DNA from 2 places in the Enterovibrio sp. QJM3NY_24 genome. Region 2 is predicted to be linked to the other one. Evidence: predicted binding sites of a transcription regulator. Region 2 holds the regulator's gene; the other holds the start of a gene.
What was found. The regulator MetJ, encoded in region 2, represses methionine synthesis genes. The targets are predictions, from matches to a motif close to TTAGACNTNTANANGTCTAA.
Positions count from the first base shown of each region.

Region 1: metN (methionine ABC transporter ATP-binding protein MetN) is a predicted target of MetJ. The motif match lies at 3,914-3,933, and genes of this name have one in related genera.

Region 1 covers NZ_CM173519.1:897,943-913,767, reverse strand. Annotated here, with positions in the region: gene AC3CIC_RS03980 (TRAP transporter large permease) at 1-1,326, opposite strand, end outside; gene AC3CIC_RS03975 (TRAP transporter small permease subunit) at 1,323-1,889, opposite strand; gene AC3CIC_RS03970 (TRAP transporter substrate-binding protein) at 1,963-3,072, opposite strand; gene metN (methionine ABC transporter ATP-binding protein MetN) at 4,060-5,094, shown strand; gene AC3CIC_RS03960 (methionine ABC transporter permease) at 5,084-5,776, shown strand; gene AC3CIC_RS03955 (MetQ/NlpA family lipoprotein) at 5,827-6,639, shown strand; gene AC3CIC_RS03950 (sulfite exporter TauE/SafE family protein) at 6,786-7,550, shown strand; gene AC3CIC_RS03945 (Rdx family protein) at 7,559-7,834, shown strand; gene AC3CIC_RS03940 (CBS domain-containing protein) at 7,875-8,270, opposite strand; gene AC3CIC_RS03935 (P-II family nitrogen regulator) at 8,267-8,617, opposite strand; gene AC3CIC_RS03930 (DUF1538 domain-containing protein) at 8,617-9,423, opposite strand; gene AC3CIC_RS03925 (DUF1538 domain-containing protein) at 9,420-10,154, opposite strand; gene AC3CIC_RS03920 (TIGR01777 family oxidoreductase) at 10,446-11,339, shown strand; gene AC3CIC_RS03915 (ABC transporter permease) at 11,472-13,892, opposite strand; gene AC3CIC_RS03910 (ABC transporter ATP-binding protein) at 13,889-14,566, opposite strand; gene AC3CIC_RS03905 (arylesterase) at 14,565-15,173, shown strand; gene AC3CIC_RS03900 (SDR family oxidoreductase) at 15,182-15,825, shown strand, end outside.
Region 2 covers NZ_CM173519.1:3,387,005-3,402,829, reverse strand. Annotated here, with positions in the region: gene zapB (cell division protein ZapB) at 1-138, shown strand, start outside; gene rraA (ribonuclease E activity regulator RraA) at 279-776, opposite strand; gene AC3CIC_RS15270 (1,4-dihydroxy-2-naphthoate polyprenyltransferase) at 932-1,837, opposite strand; gene hslU (ATP-dependent protease ATPase subunit HslU) at 2,015-3,349, opposite strand; gene hslV (ATP-dependent protease subunit HslV) at 3,365-3,889, opposite strand; gene AC3CIC_RS15255 (SPOR domain-containing protein) at 4,043-4,618, opposite strand; gene cytR (DNA-binding transcriptional regulator CytR) at 4,700-5,728, opposite strand; gene priA (primosomal protein N') at 5,885-8,080, opposite strand; gene rpmE (50S ribosomal protein L31) at 8,341-8,553, shown strand; gene AC3CIC_RS15235 (malic enzyme-like NAD(P)-binding protein) at 9,008-10,258, shown strand; gene metJ (met regulon transcriptional regulator MetJ) at 10,386-10,703, opposite strand; gene AC3CIC_RS15225 (O-succinylhomoserine (thiol)-lyase) at 10,912-12,075, shown strand; gene AC3CIC_RS15220 (bifunctional aspartate kinase/homoserine dehydrogenase II) at 12,075-14,519, shown strand; gene metF (methylenetetrahydrofolate reductase) at 14,723-15,613, shown strand; gene AC3CIC_RS15210 (PadR family transcriptional regulator) at 15,716-15,825, opposite strand, start outside.

The DNA of each region.
Region 1 (15,825 bases), 1.1 Mb from region 2:
CAAGCCCAGCATTAGAAGCTGAATGAAAATGAATGGTACAACGCCACGATAAATATCAGACGTTGATATGGAATCAGGCGCAACACCTCTCAGGTAGAACAACGAGAAACCAAACGGCGGGGTTAGAAATGATGTCTGCAGATTCAACGCAATCATGATACCCAGCCACACAGGGTCAACACCCATGGTCAGCAGAATCGGCGCTACAATCGGAACAACCACAAAAGTGATCTCGATAAAATCGAGGAAGAAGCCCAATAAGAACAACACCAACATCACCAGTGCCATCGCACCAAATACGCCACCAGGCAGGCTTGTCAGAAAGTCTCTAACAATGTCATCGCCACCAAAACCACGAAATACCAAAGCAAAGAGTGACGCACCAATGAGGATCAAGAACACCATCGCCGTCACTTCAGTGGTGCTACGCAGCACATGACGAAGTATTGACAGGTTAAACATGCCCTTGCTCATTGCCAAAATGATTGCACCCACAGAGCCGACAGACGCGGCTTCTGTCGGTGTTGCTACGCCGCCTAAGATTGAACCCAACACCAGAACAATCAACATCACAGGTGGGAACAATACGGTCAACACCTGCATCCAAAGCTCTTTGCTCACTTTGCGCTCTTCCACTGGGATCGGCGGCACACGCTCAGGTTGCGTAATGGCAACAAAAATAAGGTAAAGAATGTACATACCCACCAGCATGAAGCCTGGGATCAGCGCGCCCAAGAACAAATCACCAACAGTGACGCTGTCTGGCGAAAAAATCCCTTGGTCTAGTTGCGCTTGTTGATACGCAGAGGAAATGACATCCCCCAGCAATACCAAAACAATTGAGGGTGGAATGATTTGTCCCAGCGTTCCCGAGGCGCAAATAATGCCCGTTGACAGCTTGGGGCAATAACCGCGTTTCATCATCGATGGCAACGAGAGCAGACCCATGGTGACCACGGTTGCGCCCACAATACCGGTACTGGCGGCAAGCAGCATCCCAACGATAGTCACGGAAATACCTAAACCACCCGCCAAGCCCCCAAACACTTGTCCCATGGTGTCCAGCAAGTCTTCCGCAATGCGAGATTTCTCTAGCATGACCCCCATAAAAACGAACAACGGAATCGCAACAAGCAACTCATTGGCCAAGGTGCCTTGAATACGGTTGGGTATCGCTTCGAGAAAAGCTGGGTCAAACGTTCCCGTGACTGTCCCAATAAACGCGAACAAGAGCGCAGAACCGCCAAGCGTAAACGCGACGGGATAACCCACAAGGAGGACGCCAAAGGTAAACAGAAAAAGAAATAAAGCGAGGAACTCACTCATAACGCGTGCTCCTCGTCGTGGTCTTCGAGTTGTTTAGCAATGTCTTGATGTCCTGTAATCGTGAGCACTGATTTAAGGGCTTCAGCAATACCTTGTAAAATCATCAAAGCAGGCATCAATAAAATACTGGTTTTAAAAAGGTATTTGGCATCGACGCCACCCGCTTCTTGCGAGCCTTCCATGATTTGCCATGAGACTGCGACGTAATCCCATGCGATATAGAAAATGAACGCGCATGTCGGAAGTAATAAGAACAAAAAGCCAAGCAGGTCGACCCAGGCTTTTTTCTTTTCAGACGCGGGGCGATAAAAAATATCAACGCGAACATGGGCGCCTTTTAACAGCGCGTAAGCAGCGCCAAGCATGATGACGTAGTTGTGAAAATAAAGGACGGATTCTTGCAGAAAAACAGATCCCGAGTTAAACAAATAGCGCATAACGACGACCAAAAAGGTAATCAGCACAATGGCTAACACGAACCAAGAAACAAAACGTCCTGTCCAGTCACTAAAACGATTAATGCCCTTAATGAGGGCAATAAGACGAGGAGAGGCGGTATCCATACTACTACTCTAACTTCAGCCTGTTGGCTCAATGGAAAAGAAAAAGAGGCTGCCATAGACAGCCTCTTAAAGGTTATTGCGGATTACGGGCATTCAACATAGCTTGCTCAGAAATAGCATGCCAATCAATCGCTTGGTCACGGAATGATTTGTAAGAGTTGTACACTTTCTTACTCACTTCATCCACTTCAGCTTGCTCGGCAACCACTTGATCCGCCAAAACTTGCAGTTCACTCAGCACTTCTGCTGGGTAAGGACGAAGTTCGACTTTGTGCTCACCAATCAGGCTTTCCAATGCTGCGTTGTTACGGGCAGTGAACTCAGCCAACATGTCAGCATTCGCTACGCGCGTCGCCGCAAGAACGATAGATTGAAGATCTTTAGGTAGCTTATTAAACGCTTCTTTGTTGATCAGCGCTTCTAGCGTTGTACCTGGCTCATGCCAACCTGGGTAGTAGTAGTATTTTGCGGCTTTGTGCAGACCAAAGGCCAGATCATTGTATGGGCCAACCCACTCAGTCGCATCAATCGCGCCAGATTGCAGTGACGGGAATATCTCACCACCGGGCAGCAATACTGGTGTACCACCCGCACGTTTCAACACTTCACCGCCAAGGCCTGGAATACGCATTTTTAGACCTTCTAGATCGCCAATGGTATTAATTTCCTTGTTAAACCAACCACCCATTTGCACACCGGTGTTACCCGCAGGCATAGGGATGATACCGAAAGGTTCATAGGCTTCAGCCCAAAGCTCAAGACCACCACCGTTGTAGATCCAACCGTTCATTTCTTGTGCTGTCAGGCCAAAAGGAACCGCTGCAAAGAACTGACCTGCAGGCGCTTTGCCTTTCCAGTAGTAACCTGCACCGTGACCCAGTTCCGCGGTTCCGCGCGAAACTGCATCAAACACGTCGAGTGCACCAACAAGTTCCCCTGCGCCGTATACTTTCACGTCCAAACGCCCATCACTCATCTCGGTGATTAGCTCAGCAAGGTTATTTGCACCTGTACCTAGCCCTGGGAAGTTTTTCGGCCAAGTCGTTACCATTTTCCAACTGATTTTTTCCTGTGCTGCTGGCTGAGCCTGCGCACTTGCTTCCTGCTTTTCTTCACCACAACCAGATAGCAGCACACTCAGTGCGACTGCTGTTGCGGCAAGAAACGAACGACGTTTGTACATGAGAGTTATCTCCTTGCTTGGGAAAGGCGAAAGGTTTAGCAGTACTGAAGGTTTACATCAAAAAGTAGGTACTGCCTTACTAACACGACACTCATCAATCACACCGATGAGTTAATGGTTTGTTACGATAACTTTACCTATTATCGCGACCAGCAAGTAGTAAAAGGGCAAGGTTGTTTGAAGTTGGTCAAACAATGATCACTAGAAATATAAACATATGATAGATAACACGCTCTGTGAGCGACCAATTACGTGCTACGCCGCGTCAACCTTATCCCTGCGCGTTGTGTTTACATTTTTTGGTAGAGACGAAAATGCCTTCCCACAGGAAGGCATGTCGTCGTGTTTTTTGGCGAAAAAAAAACGTTTTCGCGTTAACTTAACGCATCTTTAAATGTCACCATATATCGGCAAATCAACGCATCAATGACCCTCAAAGTCACCTTGACGACCCAAGCCATTGGAAACGCAATATCCTGAAAACGATGCTGCAAACAATGACGTTCCACAACCCGATTTTTCCGATGGCGATAATGCCCTCAACGCAAGGCGAGCGAGAAAATATCAACGGTTTTGAAGCATGTTGCGTGCGGAAGAGTCGAGTAGGTCCATATTCATTAAGCGAATAGAATTGACGAAAGACCTTAGTGTAAATCGACATTAGAAACGTGCTTCAGTGCAAAAACTAAGCAGTTGGTTCACGAACAACAGAAATTTAATTACAAACCGTTCAGGTTTGGGTATTTCTATAGAGCACTTCCCCGTAAGCATCCTGCCTTACTGGACTTTTCTTAAAATACAGTCTTTGTACTTCCCTCAAAACACGTCAAAAAAACCTCAAATAAACGTATAGACGTCTAGCCGTAAAAATATCTATTGACTTGTCGTTCGACTATAAATAGCATCAAATTCCAGAGTGAAGAACAAAAGCAACGATTATCACTACATTTTAACGATTATTTAACACAATTTTGTCCAGGATGGATTATGATCGAAATTAGTCAGGTTAATAAAGAATTCAAGCAGGGCGTGAAAACAATTCATGCTTTGCGTGATATTGACCTTCACATTCCACAGGGCAGAATTTTTGGGGTTATCGGCGCATCTGGCGCAGGTAAAAGCACCTTGATTCGTATTGTTAACTTGTTGGAACGCCCAACAAGCGGAAGTGTGAGCGTCGATGGTGTTGAACTCACCCGCCTTTCAGCGTCAGAGCTGACGCGAGAACGCCAAAAGATCGGCATGATCTTCCAGCACTTTAATTTGCTCTCTTCCCGCACTGTATTTGATAACGTGGCGTTGCCACTCGAACTAGCAGGCAAAGAACAGGCAAATATCCAAAAGAAAGTGACCGAGCTACTCGAACTGGTCGGCCTTGAAGACAAGCACGATACTTATCCGGCGAATCTGAGCGGCGGTCAAAAGCAACGCGTGGCGATTGCGCGCGCACTCGCCAGTGACCCAAAAGTCCTGCTATGCGACGAGGCCACCAGCGCCTTGGACCCTGCCACCACCCATTCAATTTTGAATCTGCTGCAAACGATTAATCAAAAGTTAGGTTTAACTATCTTGCTGATCACCCATGAAATGGATGTGGTAAAGCGCATCTGTCATGAAGTGGCAATTATCGGTGACGGAAAATTGGTAGAAAAAGGCACGGTCGGCGATATTTTCGCCCATCCAAAAACCGAGCTTGCCCGCGACTTTATTCGTGCCACCCTAAATCTGTCGATTCCTCAAGATTACGCAGCGCGTCTGCAAGTTGAAAATACCGGCTCACTGCCGCCCTTGGTGCGTCTTGAATTTACTGGCACCAGCGTGGATGCCCCATTGGTGAGCCAAGTTTCGCGCAAATTCAATATCGATGTGAGCATCCTAAGTGCAGACATGGATTACGCCGGCGGCGTGAAATTCGGCCTAATGCTGGCAGAGTTTTTCGGTGATGCACCAGATGTCACACGCGCATTGGAATACTTAAAAGAACACAACGTCAACATCGAGGTGCTTGGTTATGTCGCTTAATATTGCTGCCATTTCTGGCTGGTTCGCTGAAAACGAACGACTTGTAGGCTTATTGATTGATGCACTCGGCCAAACCCTCACCATGGTGTTTGTTTCAGGTTTCATCGGCTTTGTGTTTGGTATTCCTTTAGGTGTCTTGCTTCATCTGTCCAAACCACGTGGTTTGCTGGAAAACAAGCTACTTAATCGCAGCTTAGGGGCCATAGTGAACATTGGTCGCTCTATCCCCTTCATCATTTTGCTGGTTGCCATCATTCCGTTTACTCGCCTTGTGGTGGGTAGCTCGATCGGCACAGCCGCAGCCATCGTGCCTTTGATTGTTGGCGCTATTCCTTTCATTGCTCGCCTTGTTGAAGGGGCGCTCATCGAAGTGCCTTCAGGTCTTGTTGAAGCGGCGCAAGCAATGGGTGCCACACCGCTGCAAATCATCCGTAAGGTTTTGTTACCAGAAGCCCTGCCTGGCATCGTGAACAGCGTAACGATCACCTTGGTCACGCTGGTGAGCTATTCCGCGATGGCGGGAGCTGTTGGCGGCGGTGGCTTGGGCGATGTCGGCATTCGCTACGGATACCAACGCTTTGATGGCACCGTCATGATGATCACCATTGTCATGCTCGTCATACTGGTGCAAATGATTCAATCGGCCGGTGATTACTTCGTAAAACGGGTCGACCACAGATAAATATAGAAAATCAAAAATAATGGAAATTTAAGCTCATAGGAGATGCGCAAATGACTTTCAATCTTAAAAAAATCGCCACCGCTCTAGGTTTAGCGTCAGCACTAGTACTTACCGGCTGCGGTGAAGAAAAAGCGGTCGATCTGACCAAAGTGAAAATCGGTGTGATGGCGGGTGCAGAAGAGCAAGTTGCCGAAATCGCAGCAAAAGTGGCAAAAGAAAAATATGACTTAGACGTGGAACTGGTGACGTTTACGGATTACGTTTCGCCGAATGCAGCACTGGAAGAAGGCGCCATTGATGCCAATGCTTTCCAGCACAAGCCATACTTGGACCAGCAGATCAGCGACCGTGGTTACAAATTCACTATTGCAGGTAACACCTTGGTTTACCCAATTGCGGGTTACTCAAACACAGTGACGTCTGTTGAGCAAATCCAAGACGGCGCTCAAATCGCGGTACCTAATGACCCAACAAACCTAGGCCGTTCTTTGATTCTTCTTGAAGAGCAAGGCTTGCTGACGTTGAAAGAGGGCGTAGGCCTTCAAGCAACGGTACTGGATATCGTAGGCAACCCAAAGAACTTGGATATTGTTGAGCTAGAAGCGGCGCAACTTCCACGCTCACTGGACGATGTGACCCTCGCAATCATCAACAGCACGTATGCAGCGACTATTGGTCTTTCACAAGAAAAAGACGGTGTCTTTGTTGAAGATAAAGAGTCTCCGTACGTGAACCTGATTGTTGCTCGTACTGACAATGTTCAAGCGCAGAACGTTCAGCAATTCGTTCAGGCTTACCAATCTGATGCGGTATTCAGTGCTGCAATGGACATCTTTGACGGTGGCGCAGTGAAAGGCTGGTAATCACTTACCTTTCATTTCGAACTAAAGCCTGTGCTCGTCACAGGCTTTTTCTTTTCTGTGTTACTGGTAACCATTCTCTCGCCGTGGTATCAACACTCAATCGCAGCATAACGACTGCCAACCAATCTCTTGTTAACTGAGCGAATATGGATATTCTCGCAACCTTTGGCCTATTTGTCGGCTCACTGATCTCAAATACCCTCGCCTCTCTCGCTGGCGGCGGCGCTGGCTTACTTCAACTTCCCCTGTTGTTATTCCTTGGTCTGACATTTTCTATCGCGCTTGCGACCCACAAAGTGGCGTCTGTTGCCCTTGGTTTGGGTGCAGCACTGAAACACTGGAGAAGCGGTAACCTCGACCCCACACTCACGCTTTATGTGGTTTTAGCTGGTGCTGCGGGCGTGATAACAGGTGCGAATCTTATCTTGTTTGTACCCGGTCCTTTGGCAGAAGCACTGCTGGGAGCGCTGATCATTGCGCTCGGTCTCTATTCCCGAATGCGAAAAAGCTTGGGACAAGATGCAGAGCCGAAACATCGTGACACCTTGGGCTTGGTAATAGGCTGCATCGGGTTAAGTGTGATTGGCATACTCAATGGCTCTTTAACCGCGGGGACAGGGCTTTTCGTGACGCTGTTTTTGGTACGATGGTTCGGTTTAGATTACAAACAGGCCGTTGCGCTTACATTGGTCAGCGTCGGTATCTTTTGGAATGGATTAGGGGCGATAACACTTGCTGTCGCCGGCGCCGATATCTACTGGCCTTGGATACCCGCACTACTGGTTGGGTCGTTACTCGGCGGTTACTTGGGCGCTTACATGGCTGACAAGTACAGCAATCAGCTGATAAAAGTCGCCTTTGAGTGGCTCACGTTCGCTATCGGACTAAAACTGCTTTGGAGCGCATGGTAAGGAACATCATGGACAAAATGAATATCGATATTTACTACTGCCGTCAATGCAACTGGATGTTACGATCGTCGTGGATGGCGCAAGAACTGCTTTCTACCTTCAGTGAGGAAATTGGCGGCCTTACACTTCACCCTGATACCGGCGGACGTTTTGAAGTCCACTGCAATGGGGTGATCATTTGGGAGCGCAAACGCGATGGCGGCTTTCCCGAAGCCAAGGTGCTGAAACAACGCGTCCGCGATGTGTTCGATCCTGATCGTGATTTGGGACATAACGACCGCTAAGGCTTTTCCAACCCAACGCGCAGTGATCTCAACACATAGCCTAGTCCGACAACATCCCATACATGACGATACTGTTGTAACTCACGACACCCAAGACTTCGCCATTATCGATCACTGGCGCTCGGCTAATACCAAAACGCTCAAACAGTCGAGCGCAATACTTTACGTTCATGTTTGCCGACACACCCAATGCGGGCTTGGTCATGATCTCATAAATATTAACGCGTTCAGGCGAGCGATTTTGTGACAGTACCTTTTTGGCGATGTCATTCATCAGCACCAAACCGTATTCGTCATTTTCATCACGCTTATCTACCACAAGTGCTTTGATATGCTTATCTCGTGCAATGCGAATTGCCTCAGCAACGGTAATTAATCCGTCTACTACGGCAAAATCATCTTTCATGACGTCACCAACGCGTTTCGTTACTTTCATAATTCATCCCCAATCACGCTACTCAATTCTTGCACTTGATGCGCCACACCGACCGCATCTTCGATATCTAACTGTACGGCAATCCCTTTTCCAGACGTCGCATCAAACTCGCCAACTTGATTAATGGTCTCCAAAATACTGCGAGCGAGGTGCTCTTCCACCACAAAAAGCAGTACGTCACGCTGCACATCAAGGGTCAAACCAAAAAAGGTTTTCTGCTTGGTGAGCCCTTCACCTCGCGCATTGTTAATGACGGTCGCACCCGTCGCTCCTGCCTTCCTTGCGGCATCAAGCACCGCATCGGTTTTTGAATCTTCAATGAAAGCGACAATCAGTTTGAATCGCATTATGGTTCCCTCGTTTCTTTTTGAGCCGATCCGCGTTTTGCTGACCACTCGGTTAACTGTGCATATCCCATGACGGTGATCATTGGGAATAAGCTGGCAAAGGCAATCAAACCAAAACCATCAATTAATGGGCTTCTCCCTGGAACCGTGGAGGCAAGGCCAAGGCCTAGTGCAGTCACTAACGGCACCGTTACCGTAGATGTTGTTACCCCGCCTGAGTCATATGCTAGCGGGACAATAAATTTGGGCGCATAAAAGGTTTGAATAACCACCAATACGTAGCCAGCAATAATGTAGTAATGGATAGGATCGCCGGCGACAATACGATAACAGCCCAACGAGATACCGAACGATACCCCGAGCGCCACTGAAAATCGCAACCCGTTTACACTGATCGCGCCCCCCGACACCTGCGCCGCCTTTATTGCCACAGCGATCAAGGAAGGTTCTGCCACTGTGGTGCTAAAGCCTATGGCCGCAGCAAAAATGTACACCCAATAGTAATGCTGCCAATCCACCACAGCGGGCATGACCGCGCCTTCACCGTATAGAAATTCCGGTGCAGTTAGCTGAATTGCCATCGACTCGCCAAGTGGGAACAAGGCCATTTCGAGCCCCATCAAAAACAAAGACAGCCCTAAAATAACGTAGGCGAAACCGAAAATGATTTTCTTTAGGTTCACCACAGGTTTGCGTAAAACCGCAAACTGAAAGCCAAAAATGATACAGACGATAGGAAATACGTCTCTGACCGTCGAAAGTAAGGTGTCGAAAAAGGTTGGGATAAGGGAAAGGAATAGGGTCATACCGCCACCATCCCGTAAACCATGACGAATATCATCGGGGACAGGGAGGCAAAGGCAATCAAACCAAAGCCATCAATCATCGGGTTGCGCCCTTTAATCACAGTGGCTAAACCAACGCCTAATGCGGTCACAAGCGGCACGGTAATGGTGGATGTAGTCACACCGCCTGAATCGTAGGCGATGCCAATAATATAGCGCGGCGCAACCATGGTCATCGCCACCACCAGCATGTAGCCACCAATGATAATACGGTGGATAGGCCAGCCTTTGAGTATGCGCAACACACCCAACATAATGGCAAAGCCAACCGAAAAGGCGACCGTGAGCCTAAGGCCATTAGCATAGGAAGACTGCGCTTCTTCGGTGAGAGGGATCATCCCCCCTTCAGCAGCCACTTCTGCGGCCTCTGCTGCGACAGCAGTGAGTGCAGGTTCGGCAATCGTGGTACCAAAACCCAGCAGAAACGCGAACACCATTAGCCAAAATACACTGCCTTTTTTCGCCAGCGCGTGAGCCATGGATTCACCGATGGGGAACAAGCCCATCTCCAAACCAAAAACAAAGAACGTTAGCCCCATCACGACGAGAACTAGGCCGATGACAATTGAAATCCAGTCTGGCAACGGCTGCTGCAAGACGACGACCTGAAAAAAACCAATGACCAAGATGATAGGCAACAAATCTTTAAAGCTTCCTAACATCGCGGTGAGCAATGCAGTAAATCCCTTCACACTCATTCCATTTGAATATACTCAAGTCACTAGCGCTTCCCGAGTACGAACGGCAAACCAATAATAAAGACGATATACTCAAACAACCTCAAGATGCTTGAGTATATGCTGTCTTTATAACCCTGAGCCACTGTACAGGTATTTGCCATCCCACAATGTCTATAGGGTGATAAAGGTAACAAGGTTTTCTTTAAAATCGCTATCGTGGTCATTTCTGTATTTGGCGAGATAGTGATCATTTAACCGATTGAATGCATACTAATCTTATCGTTCATCGAAAGGATTATTCCCATGCACATTCTTGTCACTGGGGGAACGGGCTTAATTGGTCGTGCGCTCATCGCTCAACTGGAACATCATCAGGTCACTGTTCTTACCCGCTCACCAGAGATGACCAAGAAAAAGTTACCCAGCAGAGTTCACCTGATTAAAGAGCTGGATGCGCTATCAGACTTCAATGGCATTGACGCGGTCATTAATCTGGCAGGCGAACCTATTGTTGACAAACGATGGACGGAACAACAAAAAGGCATTATTTGCACCAGTCGTTGGGGGATCACTGAAAAACTGGTGAATCATATCCTTGCGGCTGAAACGCCTCCTCATACCTTTATCAGTGGCTCTGCCGTTGGCTATTATGGCGATCAAGGCGATAAAATCGTCGATGAATCACTGAAGGTTGATGCGACTGATTTTGCTCACTCAGTTTGTGCAAACTGGGAAAAAATCGCGATGAAAGCCGATTCAGACCATACCCGCGTTTGCCTGCTGCGCACGGGGATTGTGCTGAGCAAAGAAGGCGGCGCTCTCAAGAAAATGTTATTGCCCTATCAATTCGGACTGGGCGGCTCCATTGGTGATGGCAGCCAGTATTTTCCGTGGATCCACATTAATGACATGGTATCGGGCATTATCTTTCTGCTTGAGCATGCAGAAGCACGCGGGCCCTTTAACCTCACAGCCCCGCATCCCGTCACCAATAAAGCCTTCAGCAAAACACTGGCTGCAACCCTGAAACGTCCTCACCTGCTTTTCACGCCAAAAGTGGCGATATCCTTGATGTTAGGCGAAGCGGGTCAACTGCTGTTAGAAGGGCAACGCGCGATGCCTCGAGCACTAGAAAATCTCGGGTTTGGTTTCGAGTATCCTGACTTGCCGCCGGCATTGGACGATCTGTTGAGTTAGCAACCTGCTACGTGAGCCACCAATCAGCCTAATCATAAATACAGCAAGACCGCGAATTTTCAAAAGAAACAAAAGAGAGAAAAAGAAAGGCACGTTTTCACGTGCCTTTTTGGTTTTCGTATTTTCAACACATTATTGTCTAAGCGGCTGTAGCAACCCTCTTATCATCCATGCGACGGTTAAGAAAACCAATCCAACCGCGAGCGTGGGCAAGCTAAGCCAAACTTCTGGGTGTAAGCGAACAGGCAATTCGACGCCCCACTTCAACAGCGCTGCCATCGCCAATTCTGCCCCCCCCACCGCCATGCAACCCGAAACAAAGGCCATGATGCCGTATTCCGCCCACAAGGTAGTATTGATACGCTTCTTACTCGCGCCCAAGGTACGATACAGCATGATTTCACGTTGTCGTTCTGACAAGGTAATGCGCAGCAAGGTCAGCAACAGCAATAAACCACTCACCACCGCCAAGCCAGCCAGTACCGACAACGACAAACTGATTTGCTTCAAAATCACTTGGATTCTGCCACTCATGGTGCGCAAATCGAGCAAGGTTATGGTGGGGTAATCACGGCCTAACTGATTGAGAACATCGCTTTGCTCTTGCTCCAAACGAAAACTTATCAGCCAGTTCGCTGGCAGTGTCTCCACGAGCGCAGGGTCAAATATGAAGTAGAAATTTGGCTTCATGTTTCGCCATTCCACATCGCGAATTGAGTTCACGGTGGCAGTAAACTCCTGACTACTGACGCTAAAAGTTAGCTCGTCGCCCAAACGTAAACCAAGACGTTCAGCAATGCCGCTTTCGACAGATACACCGCCTTCACTTGGCCAAGTACCTTGCAATACCTCATTGTGGCTCGGCAATGTGTCTCGCCATGTGAAGTTCAGCTCGCGACGTAACGCTTCATCACGCTCCTCACGATTAGGCTCAAGATCCGCATAGTTGTCGCCGTTTTTACCTATCAATCTGCCGCGAATAATCGGGTACGCTTCCGATCGTTCAATGTTGTTTTCATCAACACGAGACAGGTAATCATCCAACTCTTGTTTAGCGATGTTCAGGGCAAACACATTGGGTGCATCAACCGGCAAGGTCTGTTGCCAATCTTCTAACAGGTCCGTTCTTAGCAGCCAGATAATCGACAGCAGCATGAAGGAGGTTGCCAATGCACCCAGTTGTGCACCGCTCGAAGCAGGATTACGGGTAATCCGGCTCAAGGCCAGTTTGAATGCAGGTCGTTTTACGCGTTTTTGTGCAAAGCGAAGCACCATAACGCCAAGCCCTGCCAGCAGGCTAAGCATAAGCACCAGTGCCGCCAACACCAGCCACAGCAAGCGATTGTCGTAGGACCAAGCAATCAGCGCTAAGATTGGCACAGAGGCAAGCGCCCAGCTCCAGGGATTCTTTCTTGCTCGCACTTTGCTTTGTTCTTGCAGCACACTCATTGCTGGGGCTTCAATTAAACGGATCAGCGGAATACCCAGCGCAGGTAATGCCACCAGCAAAGCCACTAATGGGCCTAAGATCCACGGCAACATGCCATAACTTGGCAGTGGCGAGGGCAACACATCAGCCAAAGGCAGGCGCAGTAAGTATTCCAGCGCTGCGCCAATGCCCAAGCCCAGCACGGTCGCCATGACCATCAACATCAGCAACTGCCTTGCTAGCCAGCGACGAACCCAACTTCGTTGTGCCCCAAGGCTTTTGACCATGGCTAATGTTTGGGTGCGACTGTCCGCGTAATGTTGGCAAGTCAGCAACAAGGTCGCCGCTGCCATGATGATGACCAACACGACGGTTAACGACAAATACCCGCGACTGCGCTCAAGCATGTCACCGGTGCGATCCCCGTCGTTTTCGTCAATCCAACGCTGACCGTCAGTGAGGGTGTATACAGATTTTACAGCGGCTAATTCATTGTCGCTGCCACGAAAGAAATAACGGTAGCTGACTCGACTGCCAGGGCGCACAACACCGGCGGCTTCAACATCGCTTTGGTGCATCAATGCCGCTGGCATTTGGCTAAACGGATTGAAAGATAACTCAGGCTCTGAAACGATCATCCCGGACACCGTGAGGGTTAAATCTCCCACATCAACCTGATCCCCGCGTTTCACGTCCAGCAGTGAGAAAAGGCGCTCTTCCAGCCACAACTCGCCCGGCTGAACCTTGTCATGCATCTCGGCGTCACTTTGTAGCTCCAACGCCCCACGTAGCGGATAGTTGCTCTCTACCGCCTTCACGGTGATGAGTTGCATGTTGTTGTCACTGAATGCCATGGTGCCAAAGCGCGTTTGATCGGAGCCTTCCGCGCCGGAAGCGTCAAGTGCAGTCAGTACCTCTGGTGCCAAAGGCTGGTTACTGCGAAGCACCAAGTCCGCCGCCAGCATCGAGCGGCCTTGCTGGGTTAAAACAGACTCAATACGCCCCGCCAATGCCGACAGCGCAAAGACACAAGCAATAATAAGTGCAAGCGCCGCAACAACAGGCCAAAGCTGACCATGAAACAATTCACGCCACGCCCAGCGCCAAACCAAATTCTTCCTCATGCCGCCCCCACCATTTCACCCGCATTAAGATGCAAGGTTCGGTGGCAACGATCAGCCAAAGCAGGATCGTGAGTCACCAAGATCAGTGTTGTTCCGTGGTCGCGGTTGAGAGAGAAAAGCAGGTCAATCACGGTTGCTGCGGTGTGCTGGTCAAGGTTGCCTGTCGGTTCGTCCGCAAACAGCACACGAGGCTTGGTCATAAACGCTCGTGCAATGGCTACGCGCTGTTGCTCACCGCCAGAAAGCTGCGAAGGCAAATGGGTTTCACGGCCATTGAGCCCAACTGAGGCAAGCAATTCCATGGCGCGTTCTTCGTCTTCATCCTCACCGCGAATCGTGCAAGGAAGCAGTACGTTTTCCAGGGCAGTCAAAGAAGGCACAAGCAGGAAGCTTTGGAAAACAAACCCGATAGATTCAGCCCGCAGTGCAGCACGCTGATCGTCATCAAGCTGGCTAAGAGGCTTGCCCAATAATTCGATTTCTCCGGTACTTGGTGTATCCAATCCGGCAAGCAGTGTCATTAGTGTTGACTTGCCTGCACCAGAAACGCCCACCAAAGCAATACTTTCCCCTTGCTCGACCTGAAGCGAAACATCCTGCAATATGGTCAGAGACTGCGTATTCGTTGTTACTTTTTTTGAAACATTTTTCGCCCTGATCACTGGAGTTGTCATGATTCGCATCCTTTCTTTTTGTCTTTTAATTCTGAGTCAAAGCGCTGCGGCGCAGACGCTGCTTGTATTGGGTGACAGCCTAAGTGCTGGATACCAGATGCCCATTGAAAAAAGTTGGCCAAGCCTCTTAGAGCCTAACGTTGTTTCCGCTAGCCCTATCGAACGCGTCATTAATGCCAGTATTTCGGGAGACACCAGTGGCAATGGCCTCCACCGTTTACCCGCCTTACTTGAACAGCATTCTCCCGATTGGGTATTCATAGAGTTAGGCGCAAATGACGGGCTGCGAGGCTTTCCACCCAAGCAAGTACGCAACAACCTCGCCAAATTGATCACCCTCAGTCAGGAAAGTGGCGCAAATGTCGCTATCATGCAGATCCAGATCCCACCAAACTATGGTCAACGATACAGCAAGGCCTTTGCTGATATCTATCTGACATTGAGTAAAGAAATGCAAATCCCACTTATTCCGTTTTTTATGGAGAAGGTGGTATTGACCGAAGGATGGATGATGTCTGACGGCCTCCACCCAAACGAAATTGCTCAACCTTGGATTGCCGAATTTATGACCGAACAACTTCTCCCTCATCTGAACAAACAAGGATAGTAAAAACAATGACAAATACCGTTTTGATAACTGGATGTTCAACGGGAATTGGTTACGCTTGCGCCCACGCATTGGCAAAGAAGGGCTTTGATGTCATTGCGTCATGTCGAAAAAAAGAAGATGTGGCAAGACTAAATGCCGAAGGACTGAATTGCATTCAGCTCGATTTAGCGGACACAGACAGCATTCTTGCTGCGGTTGAAGAAGTCAGAACACACACTGGCGGAAAGCTATATGGTTTATTTAACAATGGCGCTTACGGCCAACCCGGTGCATTAGAAGACCTCCCCACCGATGCACTTCGGAAACAATTTGAAACCAATTTCTTTGGGTGGCACACGCTTACTCAAGCCGTTATCCCGATGATGATGGCAAATGGCAAAGGCCGTATCGTGCAAAACAGCTCTGTGCTGGGTTTTATTGCGCTGAAGTTTCGCGGCGCATACAACGCCAGCAAATTTGCGGTGGAAGGCTGGACTGACACACTCAGACTGGAACTAAAAGGCACCCCCATTCAAATCAGTTTGATTGAACCGGGTCCGATCGACAGTCGCTTTCGCGCCAACGCGCTTGATGCGTTTCTTCGGGCTATCAATCTCAATACCAGCCGCTTTAAAAAAGATTATCTCGCCCAACAATCACGCCTCGAAAG
Region 2 (15,825 bases):
ACCCTTGGTCGTGAGTCAGATTCTGTGCGTGAAAACCGTGACGCACTGGAGCAGGAAAATGCCCGCCTTCGTGCCGATCAGGACGCATGGCAGACCCGCATTCGCAACCTGCTTGGTAAGATTGAAGAAGTAGAATAATAAAACAGAGCCGATGGGCTCTGTTTTTCTATGAGGCAGCTTTGCTGTAACGCTCTGTGGTAAACGCTATTGGAGAGATTGTTGCAAAGAGCTGTTGTGAAGATTTGTTGGCGCCGCAATGGTGACGCCAATGGATCTCACTATTCGATATCGATTGCTTCTTGAGACAGGATAACGCCCGTGTTGTCGGCGTACAGATGATCTTCAGGAATAAATGTTACACCACCAAAGTTAACAGGGACATCTGCTTCACCCACGCCCATTCCAGTTTCTGAGCTTTCTGCTCCAACGGGGAATGACGCTAAGGCTTGAATGCCGATATCAATTTCATCTAGCGAATCGACATCGCGAACACAACCATAGACCACTAAACCTTCCCAGCCATTTTCTGCTGCTGTTGTCGCAATCTCAGCGTCAATGAGTGCACGGCGCAGTGAACCACCCCCGTCGATTAGCATCACTTGACCGGTACCATTTTGTTCCGCCATTTCACGGATCAGGCTGTTGTTTTCAAAGCACTTGATGATTGTGATTTGACCACCGAATGAACTACGACCACCGTAAGAGCTCATCATAGGTTCCAGTACATCAACCTGCTCCAAGTATGTGTCGCATAACTCTGAGGTATTGTATTCCATAATCAGACTTCTTCTTTGGGCTTAACGGTGCCGAATTGGCAAATTTGTGGCGTTCCGAGGGATGTCAGAAGCCACCCTATGCGAAAAAGTATAACGACAAGATTGGGCATTGCAATGACTGACAACACAAATCATCTTGCCTTCATCCCCGTGTATTAGTGAAGTAGGATGCCAGCCGCAAACAGCACGTTGGTCAAGAGAGCGACTTTCACCATGTCACCCATCATGGGACGCAATGCCTCACCATCTTTCGACAGCCAGACTGCTCGCCCATGTTTGATGGCTAGCGGCAGAGAAAGCAAAAATAACCATCCTGTTATGCCACTTTTCTCGAGTAATGCAAATAGGGCAAAGCAAGTGAAAGCTGCGATTAACAGCACTTGGTGATAGGCGCGTCCCCATATTGGGCCCATGCGAACCACCAGTGTGTATTTGCCGCAGACGCTGTCGTTATCAATATCACGCAAGTTATTAATGTTGAGCACACCAACAGCGAGCAAACCACACGCAGTGGCCGGCAAGAGTATGACCGAATCGAGTGTACCGGCTTGCAGATAGTAGGTGCCTGCGACGCCAAGCCAGCCGAAGAAAATCAATACTGACAGATCGCCGAGACCTTGATAGCCATAAGGTTTGTTGCCCACGGTGTAGCAAATGGCAGCAAGGATGGCGAGTATGCCCAATCCCATGAAGCTGACGATGTCGGTGGCGTTATCGAACGCACTTAAGACCAAAGCAGCGCCTACACCAATGATCAGACACACATTGAGTGCCATGGCTTTTTTCATTGTGTGTGGCGTTACTAGCCCTTGCTGTATGGCACGCTTGGGGCCGAGGCGCGCCTCGTTATCGGTACCTTTTACGGCATCGCCGTAGTCGTTGGCGAGGTTAGACAGAATCTGCAATAGCAGGGCCGTGATCAAGGCGAGCAAGGTCAAAGAGATCGAAAAAGTTGCGGTTTGCGCTGCAACGGCGCTGCCACACAATATGCACGCAACAGCGAGTGGTAGCGTTTTGGGGCGCGCGGCATCTAGCCAAGTTTTAAGTGTGGATGAAGACATAACCAAAGAAAGCGTGTGGGAAAACTGGCTTCATTATTGGTTTTTTTATCTCATTGGGCAATGCAAGTACGGGATTAACTTGGTTTGGTATTAAATGCGTATGTAGAACGACGAGCAAAGACACAATAAAAAACGGGCAGCCTGAGGCTGCCCGTTTTGTAATACGCTTCTGCTGAGTTACAGAATGAAGCGGCTTAGATCTTCGTCATCAATCAGCTCTTCGAGGCAATTGCGAACGTATTCAGCGTTAATCACATAGGATTCGCCACCACGCTCGCTGGCATCATAAGAGATCTCATCCACCAGACGCTCCATCACAGTATGAAGGCGACGTGCACCGATATTTTCGGTTCTTTCGTTGACGCGCCATGCTGCGTTCGCAATTTCTTCAATGCCGTCTTCGGTGAAAGACAAGTTCACTTGCTCTGTGCCCATCAGTGCCGAATATTGCTCGGTCAGTGATGCGTTTGGCTCAGTCAGAATGCGCTTGAAATCAGACGCTGTCAGCGCTTCCAGTTCAACGCGAATTGGCAGGCGACCTTGCAGTTCTGGGATCAAATCTGACGGGCTAGCCACTTGGAATGCGCCAGAAGCAATAAACAGAATATGGTCAGTTTTCACCATACCGTGTTTGGTTGATACTGTGCTGCCTTCTACCAAAGGAAGGAGGTCGCGCTGAACACCTTCACGGGAGACATCCGGGCCTGAGCTTTCGCCGCGTTTACAGATTTTGTCGATTTCATCAATGAAGACGATCCCGTTGTTTTCTGCTGCGCTGATCGCTTGCTCTTTCAGTTCTTCTTGATTAACAAGCTTCGCCGCTTCTTCTTCAGCTGCCGCTTTTAGCGCATCTTTCAGTTTCATTTTGCGCTTTTTCGCTGTGTTACCACCACCGAGGTTTTGGAACATGCTTTGCAACTGGCCGGTCATTTCTTCCATGCCAGGAGGTGCCATGATTTCCATGCTCATTTGCGGGGTAGCCAGATCGATTTCGATTTCTTTGTCGTCTAACTTGCCTTCGCGGATTTTCTTGCGGAAGCTTTGGCGTGTGTTTGAATCTGCTTTTGGCTCTTCAGATTGGCCCCAAGCATCACGTGCAGGAGGTAAAAGCACATCGAGAATACGCTCTTCTGCTAACTCTTCCGCACGGTATTTTACTTTTTCCATCGCTTGCTGGTGGGTCATCTTGATCGCGACATCAGTCAGATCGCGGATGATCGTTTCCACTTCTTTGCCGACGTAACCCACTTCAGTGAACTTGGTGGCTTCAACCTTAATGAAAGGCGCGTTCGCGAGCTTGGCCAGACGACGTGCAATTTCGGTTTTACCGACACCCGTTGGGCCAATCATTAAGATATTTTTTGGCGTGACTTCTGCGCGCAGATCTTCATCAAGCTGCATGCGACGCCAGCGGTTACGGAGTGCAATGGCAACGGCACGTTTGGCTTTGTGCTGACCGACAATGTGATTGTCGAGTTCAGAGACGATTTCGCGTGGGGTCATTTCAGACATGCTGGGGATCCTGCCTTAGTAATCTAGTTCTTCGATGGTGTGGTGCTGGTTGGTGAAGACACAGATGTCGCCAGCGATAGTAAGTGACTTTTCCGCGATTTCGCGTGCGTCTAACTCGGTGTTTTCAAGCAGTGCAATAGCAGCAGCTTGCGCAAAGTTACCGCCTGAGCCAATCGCAATCATATCGTGCTCTGGCTGAACCACATCACCGTTACCGGTAATGATGAGAGAAGCGGTTTCATCAGCCACACAAAGTAGGGCTTCTAGCTTGCGCAGTGCACGATCGGTACGCCAATCTTTAGCGAGTTCAACCGCGGCTTTGGTCAAATGACCTTGGTGCATTTCAAGCTTACGCTCAAAACGTTCGAATAGGGTGAAGGCATCTGCGGTGCCACCAGCGAAACCTGCTAATACTTGGTTGTTGTATAGGCGGCGTACTTTGCGGGCATTGCCTTTCATTACGGTATTACCCAGTGACACTTGGCCATCACCGGCGATTACTACTTTGCCGTTGCGGCGAACAGAAACGATAGTCGTCACGGAAGAACCTCTTCTTTGCTCTCTGGTTGAGCGTTATGGCTGAAACCAGTATGGGTTGTTAAAAGCAAAGGTGGGGATGGGAAAACGTAAATTCAAGGGTAAAGCCGTGAGATGTCCGGCTTTGCCCTTATTTTCTTTGTGAGGAAAGGTAAATCAGTTCCAGTACCAGATGGCGCAAGGTTCAATACCTGCACGGCGTAGCAAGTTTCGGTCACGCTCTGCTTCACGCTTAAGCGGATAAGGCCCCATGACGACGCGATACCAAATGCCTTTTTCGCCTTGGCTGGCTTTGATATGACTTTCTAAGCCTTGGAAGGCAATCATGGCTTTGCGTTCGTCCGCCTGACTGGCGCTTCGGTATGCACCACACTGCATTAGATAAGGACGACTCGACACTTCCTGCTCATTGGCCTCGACCTGAACTTGTTTATTTTCCAGCTCTTCAATGTAGCTCCATTGTTCCTCGGGCTTAGGAGGAATGACTTTTTCCTCTTTTTTCTGAGGCTTGGATGGTTTGGTTGCTGGCTTAGTCACCGTTTTGGGCGGCTCAGATTGTGCTGGCGGTTCGCTGGTAGTGAGGAAGTAGAGACCATAGCCAAAGCCGGCCACCAACGCCAATGCGATCAACGCCCATTTAAACGGGAAACCCTGTTTAGGCGGTGGCTTCTTGGCATTTCGGGTGGGTTTACGCGGTGCTTTTCCGCGTTTGACATAATCTCGGGTTGCCACTGATTCGGGTATCTTTTTCTGTGAGTTGGGGCTATATGGTACTGGCTTGCTCGAAAGCGCGCCAGTACCTAGCTTGTCAGTTTAACGTGATGGCGGTGCCACACTCTCCCTGATCACCAATTGTGCATCGAGCAAACGTGAACCTGCCTGCACATCATTGCCTTTCAGTATCTTCAACAACATGAGCATAGCCTGACGACCAATATCATAGCGAGGTTGTGAGACAGTGGTCAGAGCTGGGTCACAATACTCAGCAAACTGAATGTCATCAAAACCAACGATAGAGATGTCGTGTGGGACACGAAAGCCCAGTCGCTTCGCTTGTTGAAGTGCACCAATTGCCATGACATCAGAGTGGCAGAATACCGCTGTAGGTGGTGTGGGCAGTGACAACAAAGTGGTCATTGCGCGCGCACCCGCTGCGAAAGTGAAATCTCCCGCAACCGTATAAGCCGGATTCACCGTCACGCCGCCGCGACGCAGAGCTTGTTGATAGCCCTGAACGCGAAATCGTGTCAGTGCAGCGCTAGGATCACCTGTGATCTGTGCGATCTGCTTATGACCGACTTGAGTCAGGTAATTGACCGCTTCAAACGCTGCGGTTAGGTTATCAATGTGCACCGTCGGCAACTCTAGTTCTGGCGCGTATTCACAGGCCATCACGAGAGGGGGTAGGTTCTTTTGCTCCGGTTTGCTGACATCAAAAGGAAGATCGGTACCTAAAAGAAGCATGCCGTCAGCTTGTTTAGTAAACACCAAATTCACAAATGAGCTTTCACGACTTGCTTGCTGTCCGCTGTCGCCAAGTAGCACTAAATAGCCGTGCTCCATAGCCGCTTCTTCGATGCCACGAATGATCTCCGTGAAATAGGGATCACAAATATCTGGAACAATAGCCACAATGGTTTTCGATTCATTGCGACGTAAATTTCTTGCGAGCGAGTTAGGGCTATAGCCCGCTTCCATCACCGCCTGCTCGACTTTCTTGCGGGTCGACGCTGATACCTTCTCCGGGTTCATCAACGCACGCGAAACTGTCGCCGTAGAGACGCCAGCCAGATGGGCAACATCCTTCATTGTCGCCATAGTGCTATTCCTCTTGCTCGTTATATGTGGCAATGCATCCCGTTAGGGAACTTCAGCAATAAGACTTTATATTGTTAACAGGCCATATCTTAATCTGATGGCGGTGTATTAAACATGGTCATGTTAACAGTTATTACAAGAATATTGTGATCTTGGTCGGCTTAAGCGAATGAAATTTGTTCAGCTCATGTCTTGGGGTTCGATATCCAGCGACCAACGCACTTTCTTCGACAAAGGCAGTTGGCGTATTGCTGGCAAAGCGGCTGACAATCTTTGTTGTAACATCCGGCGGTTAGGTGCTTGAAAAATTAATTGCCAACGGTAACGACCTGCTCGTCGTGGCAATGGCGCTGGAGCTGGCCCCATGACGGCGCAGTCGTCATCAGGAACGGGAGACGCATCCAGGATGGTTCGCACTTGCTGAAGAAACTGTTCAACTTGTTCGCTGTGGTTGGCTTCAGAGCGAAACAGGGCGAAGAAACTGTACGGCGGCAGGTTGGCTTGCTGACGTTCTATCAGCGCTTCCGAGGCAAAGCAGTCGTAGCCTTTGTGAATGAGTGATTGCAACAAAGCATGTTCAGGGTGGTGAGTTTGCAGCAAGACAAACCCTGGCTTACTGGCGCGTCCTGCGCGTCCGGCGACTTGCACAAACAATTGAGCTAATCGCTCAGGGGCGCGAAAGTCATTGCTGAAAAGGGCGCTGTCGACATCCACCAGTGCCACCAAGGTCACATCGGGAAAATGGTGGCCTTTTGCCAGCATTTGGGTGCCAATCAGAATTTGATACTCTTTGTTGTGTATGGCATCCAAGTAGGCCTCTAGTGAGCCTTTTCGACGGGTATTGTCGCGATCAATACGAATCGTTTTGAACTCTGGAAATAGCGTCGCCAGTTGCGCTTCTAGTTGCTCTGTACCGACCCCGACCCCGATAAGCTGCGTCGAGCCACATTGACCACATTGATGGGGAATTGGGCGCTGAGTGCCACAATGGTGACAGCGCAGTTCATTGCTTTGCTGGTGCAAAGTGTAATAGGCATCGCAGCGTTTACACTCTGCCAACCAACCACATTCGTGACACATGAGAGCAGGAGCGTAGCCGCGTCGGTTTAAAAACAACATGACTTGATTGCCATCAGAAAGGTGTTTTCGCATCTCAGCAATTAAGGGCGCAGATAAACCAGCTTCTAAGTACAAACCGCGAATATCGAGCACACCATGTTTGGCTTTGATGGCGTTACCTGCTCGAATAGACAAGGTAAGGTGATGGTATTTGCCCGTTTTGGCATTGTGTAGGCTTTCTAAGCAGGGCGTGGCAGAGCCAAGTATTACAGGCACGTTTTCTTCATGACCGCGCATAACGGCGAGATCACGTGCGTGATAGCGAAAAGAGTCCTGCTGTTTATACGAGGCGTCGTGTTCTTCATCCACAATGATGATGCCGAGTGATTTGAACGGCGCAAACAAGGCAGAGCGAGTGCCAATGATGATAGCCGCTTCGTTGTCTCGGGCGGCGAGCCAAGCATTGAGTCGTTCGGTGTCATTTAAACCGGAATGCATCACCTCGACAGGCACATTAAAGCGACGTTTAAAGCGATTAATTGTCTGCGGCGTCAAACCAATTTCGGGCACTAAAATCAGCGCTTGCTGACCACGAGCCAGAACGGGTTCGAGTGCATTGAGGTAGACCTCTGTTTTACCTGAGCCAGTCACCCCTTCAATTAAGTAACAGCCAAATTCAGGACTGGCATTGATGGTCGCAACCGCTAAGGCCTGCTCGTGATTGGGCGTGGGTTTGTCTTCGACGACCCGATAGTTTGGCATCCAAGGTTTGGCACGCACATTCTGTACGATGTCGATCCAGCCTTTTTCCTCAGCGGTTTTGATCACAGCGGCAGTCAGATCACTTTCAAGTAAATCGCTGTGTGCCATAGCGCCGCTGCGCAACATCGTCAGGATCCGCGCTTGCTTAGGTGCACGGGTCAATGCCGTGATGGGTTGATCTTTTCCTGCTTCTGTTAGCTGCCACACACGCTCACGCTCGCGATGCGCAGGTTTACCTTTTCTTAGGCTGCCGGGCATGACGGTAGCTAGCGCGTCACCTAATGGATATTGATAGTAGCGACTCGCCCAATTTAATAGCTTATATAAAGCCGGAGCCCAAAGGGGGGCGTCATCTAATACGGCATTAATAGGTTTAAGTTGCGTTAAAGGAAAAGCAGATTGATCAGCAAGGGCCGTCACAATTCCGATTTTGTATTGCTTGCCAAATGGCACGCGAACGCGTCCACCTACAACTGGCATATCATTGCCAATGAAGTAATCAAACGTCTTGTGCAAAGGGACAGGTAATGCCACTTGAGCGATTGTTGGGATCATGAGGTGCTAGCGTCTTAGGTAAATAGACAAATCATCGCGACAGTGTACCTAGGGTAAAGGGGGGCGCAAAGGGGCGTATCACTTTCTTTTGAGCCGCGTGACGAAAGCGTCTCAGCATAACTTTCAAATGAATTGAACAAAAAAGTTGCTATCAAAGGTCTCCTTGATTAGAATTTCGCGCCTTACAAAATGTTTGTTAACGACGTGTGGTGCCCGATAGGCTCGGGAGAGCGACACGGCCTATATTAGAGGTTATCCCTATGAAAGCTGGTATCCATCCAGAATACGCTGCAGTAACTGCAAAATGTTCATGCGGCAACACTTTTGAATTCAACACTACTCTAGGTAAAGATATTAACCTGGACGTATGTGACAAATGCCACCCATTCTACACTGGTAAGCAACGTGTAGTTGACACCGGTGGCCGCGTTGACCGCTTTAACAAGCGTTTCGGTGCATTGGGTAGCAAGTAATATTGCTGACTCGAAAAAAAGGGTGCGAAAGCACCCTTTTTTTATTGCTGTTACAGCTTGTAAGACCCTTTCCAAGGTTCAATATCGGTAGACTATGACAGTTTATCTGAGCGAACCGATAGCCTCGCTACCCTCGCTGCGTTAACATTTAATAATTCCTTATATATCTTGATGTCATTGACCTCGTAGCGTCATAGACACTGCGCACACTTATCTATTGTAAAATTCACTACACTCAAGATAAGGGGACGTGCGAAGTGCTTTATTGCTATATCAATTACTTGGGATAGACGGATCGCGTTTTGGCGTGAGAAATACTTGGCACTAAGGTGACAAGATCATCTCGACATATAAAACGTATTCCGCACCTTGTTGTTCACCTTTACCTATGCTTGTGGGCTCGGTTGGCAACAAGATTAATCAGCCAATAACTAATAAAGTCAGGAAAACAGAAATGTCTGAAGACAAACGCCAACAGGCGCTGGATTATCATGCCTATCCAGTCCCTGGCAAAATCTCGGTAGAACTTACCAAACCAGCAGATACGGTTGAAGATCTTGCGTTGGCATACAGCCCTGGTGTGGCAGAGCCTGTTCGTGAAATCGCACAAGACGCTGATAATGTTTATAAATACACAGCGAAAGGCAACATGGTTGCGGTTATTTCAAACGGTACCGCTATTCTTGGTTTGGGCAACTTAGGCCCTCTAGCGTCTAAACCTGTGATGGAAGGCAAAGCGCTTCTGTTCAAACGTTTTGCAGGTCTTGATTCGATTGATATCGAAGTGAAGCACCGCACGATTGAAGAATTCGTTGATACCGTTGCGAATATCGCGGATACCTTTGGTGGTATCAACCTAGAAGACATTAAAGCGCCAGATTGCTTCGAGATAGAAAAGCAGCTGATTGAGCGTTGTAACGTCCCAGTATTCCATGATGATCAACACGGTACGGCCATCGTGACATCGGCGGGTATGCTGAATGCGTTGGAGCTTCAGGGTAAAGAGATCGGTGAAGCGGTGATTGTGTGCTTGGGGGCAGGTGCTGCTGCCGTTGCATGCATGGAACTTCTGATCAAATGTGGGGCACAGCGTGAGAAAATCTACATGCTGGACCGCAAAGGCGTGATCCACACTCGCCGTGATGACATTAACGAATACAAACAATTGTTCGCCAACAACACAGATAAGCGCACGCTTGAAGATGTGATTGAAGGTGCGGATATTTTCCTTGGTGTATCAGGCCCTGATCTGTTACCGCCAGACGCGCTGAAACTGATGGCAGACAAGCCAATCGTGTTTGCGTGTTCAAACCCTGATCCAGAAATAAAACCTGAGCTTGCGCATGCAGTGCGTGACGATTTGATCATGGGAACGGGTCGTTCGGATTACCCGAACCAAGTGAATAACGTGCTGTGTTTCCCGTTCATTTTCCGCGGTGCGCTCGATGTGCGTGCAAGTCGAATTAATGACGAGATGAAACTGGCTGCCGTTGAGGCAATTCGCACGCTGGCGAAAGAACCTGTGCCTGCGGCAGTATTGAAAGCGGCGGGTGTAGACAAGCTGAGCTTTAGCAAGGACTACATCATCCCTAAACCGATGGACCCGCGTTTGCTGCCTCGCGTAGCCAAAGCCGTTGCGGTCGCAGCAGTAGAGTCGGGCGTCGCGCGCATCGAGATGCCTGAAAACTACATGTTAGATAAGTAACTGAAGTCGGCTAAATATCTGACAGGAAAATAAGGCGAGGTGAGAAAACGCTCTGTGCTTTTTCCTCAAAAAAAGCCATTAAAAAACCAGCCAAGCGGCTGGTTTTTTTGTCATTACGATGACGGAATTAATATTCTTCTTCGTTAAACTCGATGCCAAGCTCTTTCATTATGCGCTTCACTTCTGCCGGAACGCTATCCGCTTTATCCTTGCGAATATCGTCATCTGTTGGCAGTGGTTGGCCGGTGTAAGCATGCAAAAAGGCTTCACACAACAGTTCGCTGTTGGTGGCGTGGCGTAAATTATTGACCTGGCGACGTGTACGTTCATCCGTCAGGATTTTAAGCACTTTCAGCGGGATAGAGACGGTGATCTTCTTTACTTGCTCTTTCTTTTTACCGTGCTCGGCGTAAGGGTTAATATATTCGCCATTCCACTCTGCCATCGTGCACCTTCTAAGCAGTTTCATTGATAAATCGCTGTCAACACCGGAAGCATTATGTCCAGGTTGAATGAATTTCGAATTTTAGCGATATTAACCGCTATATGTAAAGACATATAGACGTCTAGAGCTATTGACGTCTTACTATTGAGTGGTTAAGGTTAACCCTATCTGCTTGTATTATGATCGCATTTTGACAGGGAAAGACACCATGAGCGACAAGAAGTCAGCCACGATTGCCGTACGCACTGGCATCACCACAGATTCTCAGCATAATGCTGTGGTTCCTCCTATTTACCTATCCACCAACTACGAATTCCCTGAGTTTGGCACAGTACCAACCTACGATTATGCCCGTGGTGGTAACCCAACCCGCAACCTGTTGGAAACGGCACTGGCCGAGCTTGAAAACGGCGCAGGCGCGGTGGTGACCAACTGCGGTATGTCCGCCATTAATTTGCTGCTGTCTCTGCTTGGCCCTGATGATTTGATTGTCGCACCTCATGATTGCTACGGCGGCACGTACCGTTTGTTCGATTCGCGCGCCAAAAAAGGAGCGTTTAAGATTGAGTTTGTTGACCAATCTAATGTTGAAGCGTTGGAAGCAGCATTGGCTAAACAGCCAAAGCTCGTCTGGATAGAAACGCCATCAAACCCGCTACTGCGTGTGGTAGATATCGCCGACATTTCCCAAAAAGCCCACGCGGTAGGTGCTTGGGTCGGAGTGGATAACACTTTCTTGTCTCCGGTATTGCAGCAGCCATTGAACCTTGGCGCTGATTTCGTGGTGCATTCCACGACCAAGTTTATCAACGGTCACTCAGATACCGTCGGTGGTGTGGTGGTCGCGAAAGAGTCTGCACTCGCTGACGAGCTCAAGTGGTGGGGCAACTGCATTGGCGCAACAGGCAATGCCTTTGACAGCTACATGACATTACGCGGTCTTCGCACCTTGAGCGCGAGAATGCGTCAGCATGAAGAAAACAGTGCCGCGGTGTTGGCATTTTTGCTACAAGAGTCGCTGGTGGATGTGATTTATCATCCATCATTGCCCGATCATCCGGGACATGAGATTGCTAAGAAACAACAAAAAGGGTTCGGCGGTATGTTGAGCTTTGAACTAAAAGGTGGCGAAAGTGAACTGAAACTGTTCCTGGGTTCATTGAAGTTATTCTCTTTGGCTGAGTCACTTGGCGGCGTAGAAAGCTTAGTCACCCACCCAGGTTCGATGACGCATCGTGCCATGTCTGATGAAGCGCAGGCTGAGGCAGGTATCGCAGCAACACTATTGCGTTTATCTATCGGTCTGGAGGATCATACGGATTTGGTCGCCGACCTAAAACAAGCATTCAATAAAGTGAGAGAGAGTCAGTAATGAGCGCGGTTGAAGTCGTATCCCCTCAGCAGTCGCCGTCCCGCCAGCTACATAAATTTGGCGGTAGCAGCCTTGCCGATCCAGACTGTTTTCGTCGCGTGGCGAGAATTCTGGCGCAATACAGTGATGCGACAGACATTATTGTCGTTTCAGCCGCAGGTAAAACCACCAACCGTCTGATTGAATGGCTGTCTTTGCTGGATAAAGATGGGCGTCTTGCTCATGAAACCCTGCAAAGCTTGCGTAAATACCAGCAAGACTTGATTGAGAACCTGATCGAAGGTGAACAGAAACAAGCGCTGGTCGATGCGTTATACACAGATTTTAGTGCGATGGCACAGGTGGCCGAAAATCCATTAGGTGTCGCTCAGCGCGCTTGGGCGCAAGGTTTTGGTGAAGCATGGTCAGCCCGTTTGTTGTCTGCATTGCTGACTCAGCTTGATATGCCTGCCGTGAAACTCGATTCTCGCAGTTTCTTACGTGCAGAGCGTGCGGCGCAGCCAGAAGTGGATCGCGCTAGCTCTTGGCCGCTGCTTAAAGAGCAGTTGGTGCAGCACACTCATCGTCGCATTGTGATCACCGGTTTTATGGCACAAAACGCAGACGGTGAAACCGTGCTGCTTGGCCGCAATGGGTCTGATTACTCCGCCACGATTATCGGCGCGTTGGCTGACGTAAGCCGCGTGACCATTTGGAGTGATGTCGCTGGTGTCTTCAGTGCAGACCCTCGCCTTGTCGGTGACGCATGTTTGCTCCCTTTACTTCGCCTTGATGAAGCGGCAGAACTGGCGCGTCTTGCCGCGCCTGTGCTGCATACCCGCACCCTTCAGCCTGTGGCACAAAGCTGTATCGATTTGAACCTGCGTTGCAGCTACGACCCTGAGTCCGGCTCTACCCGAGTCGAGCGTGTGCTTGCCTCAGGTCGAGGCGCGAAAATCATCACGTCACTTGATGACGTGTGTTTGCTTCAGCTCGACATTCCGCGATCCCATGATTTTAGCGTCGCACGACGAGACATTGAGCGACTGTTAACGCGCAATCAAATTCAGCCGCTGGCTTCTTCCGCCAGTGCTGATCAACATCGTATTCAATTGGCCTATACCGCAGAAGTCGTCAACAGTGTGTTAGAGCAACTTCAAGACGCCGGTATTCCGGCTGACATTCGTTTGCGCGAAGGCTTTAGTTTAGTGGCGGCGGTAGGTGCTGGTGTGACGGGTAACCCGGTACATTGTCATGGCTTCTATCAGCAATTGCGTGGTCAGCCGATTGAATTTATCAGTGAATCTAACAGTGGCTTAAGCATCGCGGCTTTGCTGCGTAAGACGAACACCGCAGCGTTAGTGGCCGATATTCACTGTGCATTGTTTCAAGCACAGCGCCGGATTGGCCTTGTATTACTAGGAAAAGGCAATATTGGTAGCCGTTGGCTGTCGTTGTTTAAAGAACAAAAAAGTGCGCTTGAAAAGCGTCATGGCATGAACTTCGAATTGATCTCGGTGCAGGACAGTCATCTGCAATGGGTCGACTTCGATGGCATCGATGCTGATACGGTGATGGAGCATTTTAATGAAAATGCGAAAACGTATGAGATGGGCGAATGGCTGGTCAATCTGCTCAATCATCCGTATGACGACATCGTCGTGCTGGATGTGACCGCCAGTTCACCCTTGGCGTCGCAGTATTCCGATTTGGCCGAGCATGGCTATCACCTTATTTCTGCCAACAAAGTGGCGGGCTCTGCAAGTAGCGAGCTTTATTATCAGGTACAAGATGCCTTTGCAAAAACCGGGCGCTTTTGGCTTTACAATGCGACGGTAGGGGCGGGTTTACCTGTTAACCATACCGTACGGGACTTGCGAGAAAGCGGTGACCAAATCATGGCATTGTCGGGGATTTTCTCTGGCACTTTGTCTTGGCTGTTCCAGCAATTTAACGGTGAAGTTAAATTCAGTGAACTGCTGGAGCAAGCGTGGCAGCAGGGTTTGACAGAGCCTGATCCGCGTGAAGATCTCAGTGGCGCTGATGTTATGCGTAAACTGGTGATACTGGCACGAGAGTCGGGTCTTGAATTAGAACCTGAGCAGGTTCAAGTGCAATCTCTGGTGCCAGATGCATTGGCACAACAGTCGCTTGATGGCTTCCTTGATGGCAGTGCCTTGCTAGATGACACCTTAGAAGAATGGCTGGAAGAAGCGAAAAAGGACAACGGCGTACTTCGCTATGTTGCGCGTTTGACCCGAAATGGCAAAGCACGTGTTGGTATTGAGGTGCTTCCAGAGGATCACCCATTGGCCAACTTGCTGCCATGTGACAACATTTTTGCTATTGAGAGCCAGTGGTATCGTGAAAACCCATTAGTGATTCGCGGCCCAGGCGCAGGGCGAGATGTCACCGCAGGCGCGTTGTTGTCTGACTTGAATCGCATCGCATCCTTGCTGAAATAAGAAGAAATGAAAGTGAAAAAAGCGGAGGGTTAACTTCCGCTTTTTGCTATGTGAACAAAGCGCATAGTGATCATGAATAAATTTCACGATAAGCAAGTTGACTTTGAGTTGCTTGCAATTCAATATCTAGACATATAGACGGCTAAACGGATGTCGTCATCAAGGATTTTTTCAGTGAACTGTCACTGAAGTAGGGAGACACAATGGGTTACTCACACGCTAGCCATCTGGATTCACTGAATCAGAATCTTTCCGATTTGAACGGCGATATCAACGTCTCGTTTGAATTCTTCCCACCAAGTTCAGAAGCCATGGAGCAGACGCTTTGGGCATCGGTTCAGCGTTTGAAAAACCTTCAGCCTAAGTTTATGTCTGTGACCTATGGTGCAAACTCTGGTGAGCGTGATCGTACCCACTCCATCGTAAAAAGCATCAAGCAGGAAACGGGCATCGAAGCCGCCCCGCATTTGACCTGTATCGATGCCACGCGTGATGAACTTAAAATCATTGCTCGCGACTACTGGAACAGTGGTATTCGCCATATCGTCGCACTGCGTGGCGATTTGCCTGAGAAAGGGCAGAAGCCTGAAATGTACGCATCAGATTTGGTTGAATTGCTAAAAGGTGAAGCAGATTTTGATATTTCGGTGGCGGTTTACCCAGAAGTTCACCCAGAAGCGAAGAGTGCACAAGCGGATTTGATCAACTTAAAGCGCAAAGTCGATGCCGGGGCGAATCGCGCGATCACCCAGTTCTTTTTCGATGTAGAAAGCTATTTACGCTTCCGCGATCGCTGTGTGGCGGCGGGTATTGATGTAGAAATTATCCCAGGCATTTTACCTGTGTCGAATTTCAAGCAGGCAGCAAGATTTGCCAACATGACCAATGTGCGCATACCAAACTGGATGCACAATCAGTTTGCGGGATTGGATGACGACCCTGTCACTCGTCAAATGGTGGGTGCAAGTCAAGCCATCGACATGGTCCGTGTATTGAGCCGTGAGGGTGTAAAAGATTTTCACTTCTATACCTTGAACCGAGCAGAACTGACTTACGCGATGTGTCATACATTGGGTGTACGTCCGGGCGCTTAATATGACTGCGACCTTAGGGATAACAGAGCATTTGAGCTCGTGTATGCCATAGACATAAAAAAACCGTCGCGATTGCGACGGTTTTTGTTTTAGCGGATTCGCTTAGCGGGAGGCAAAGGCCTTTTGATTGGCCATTGTCGCTTCCATCGCTGCCAGTTCTAGCAGCACTTCATCTGCCCATGTCAGCCATGCTTCTTTGCGCAGAATATTGC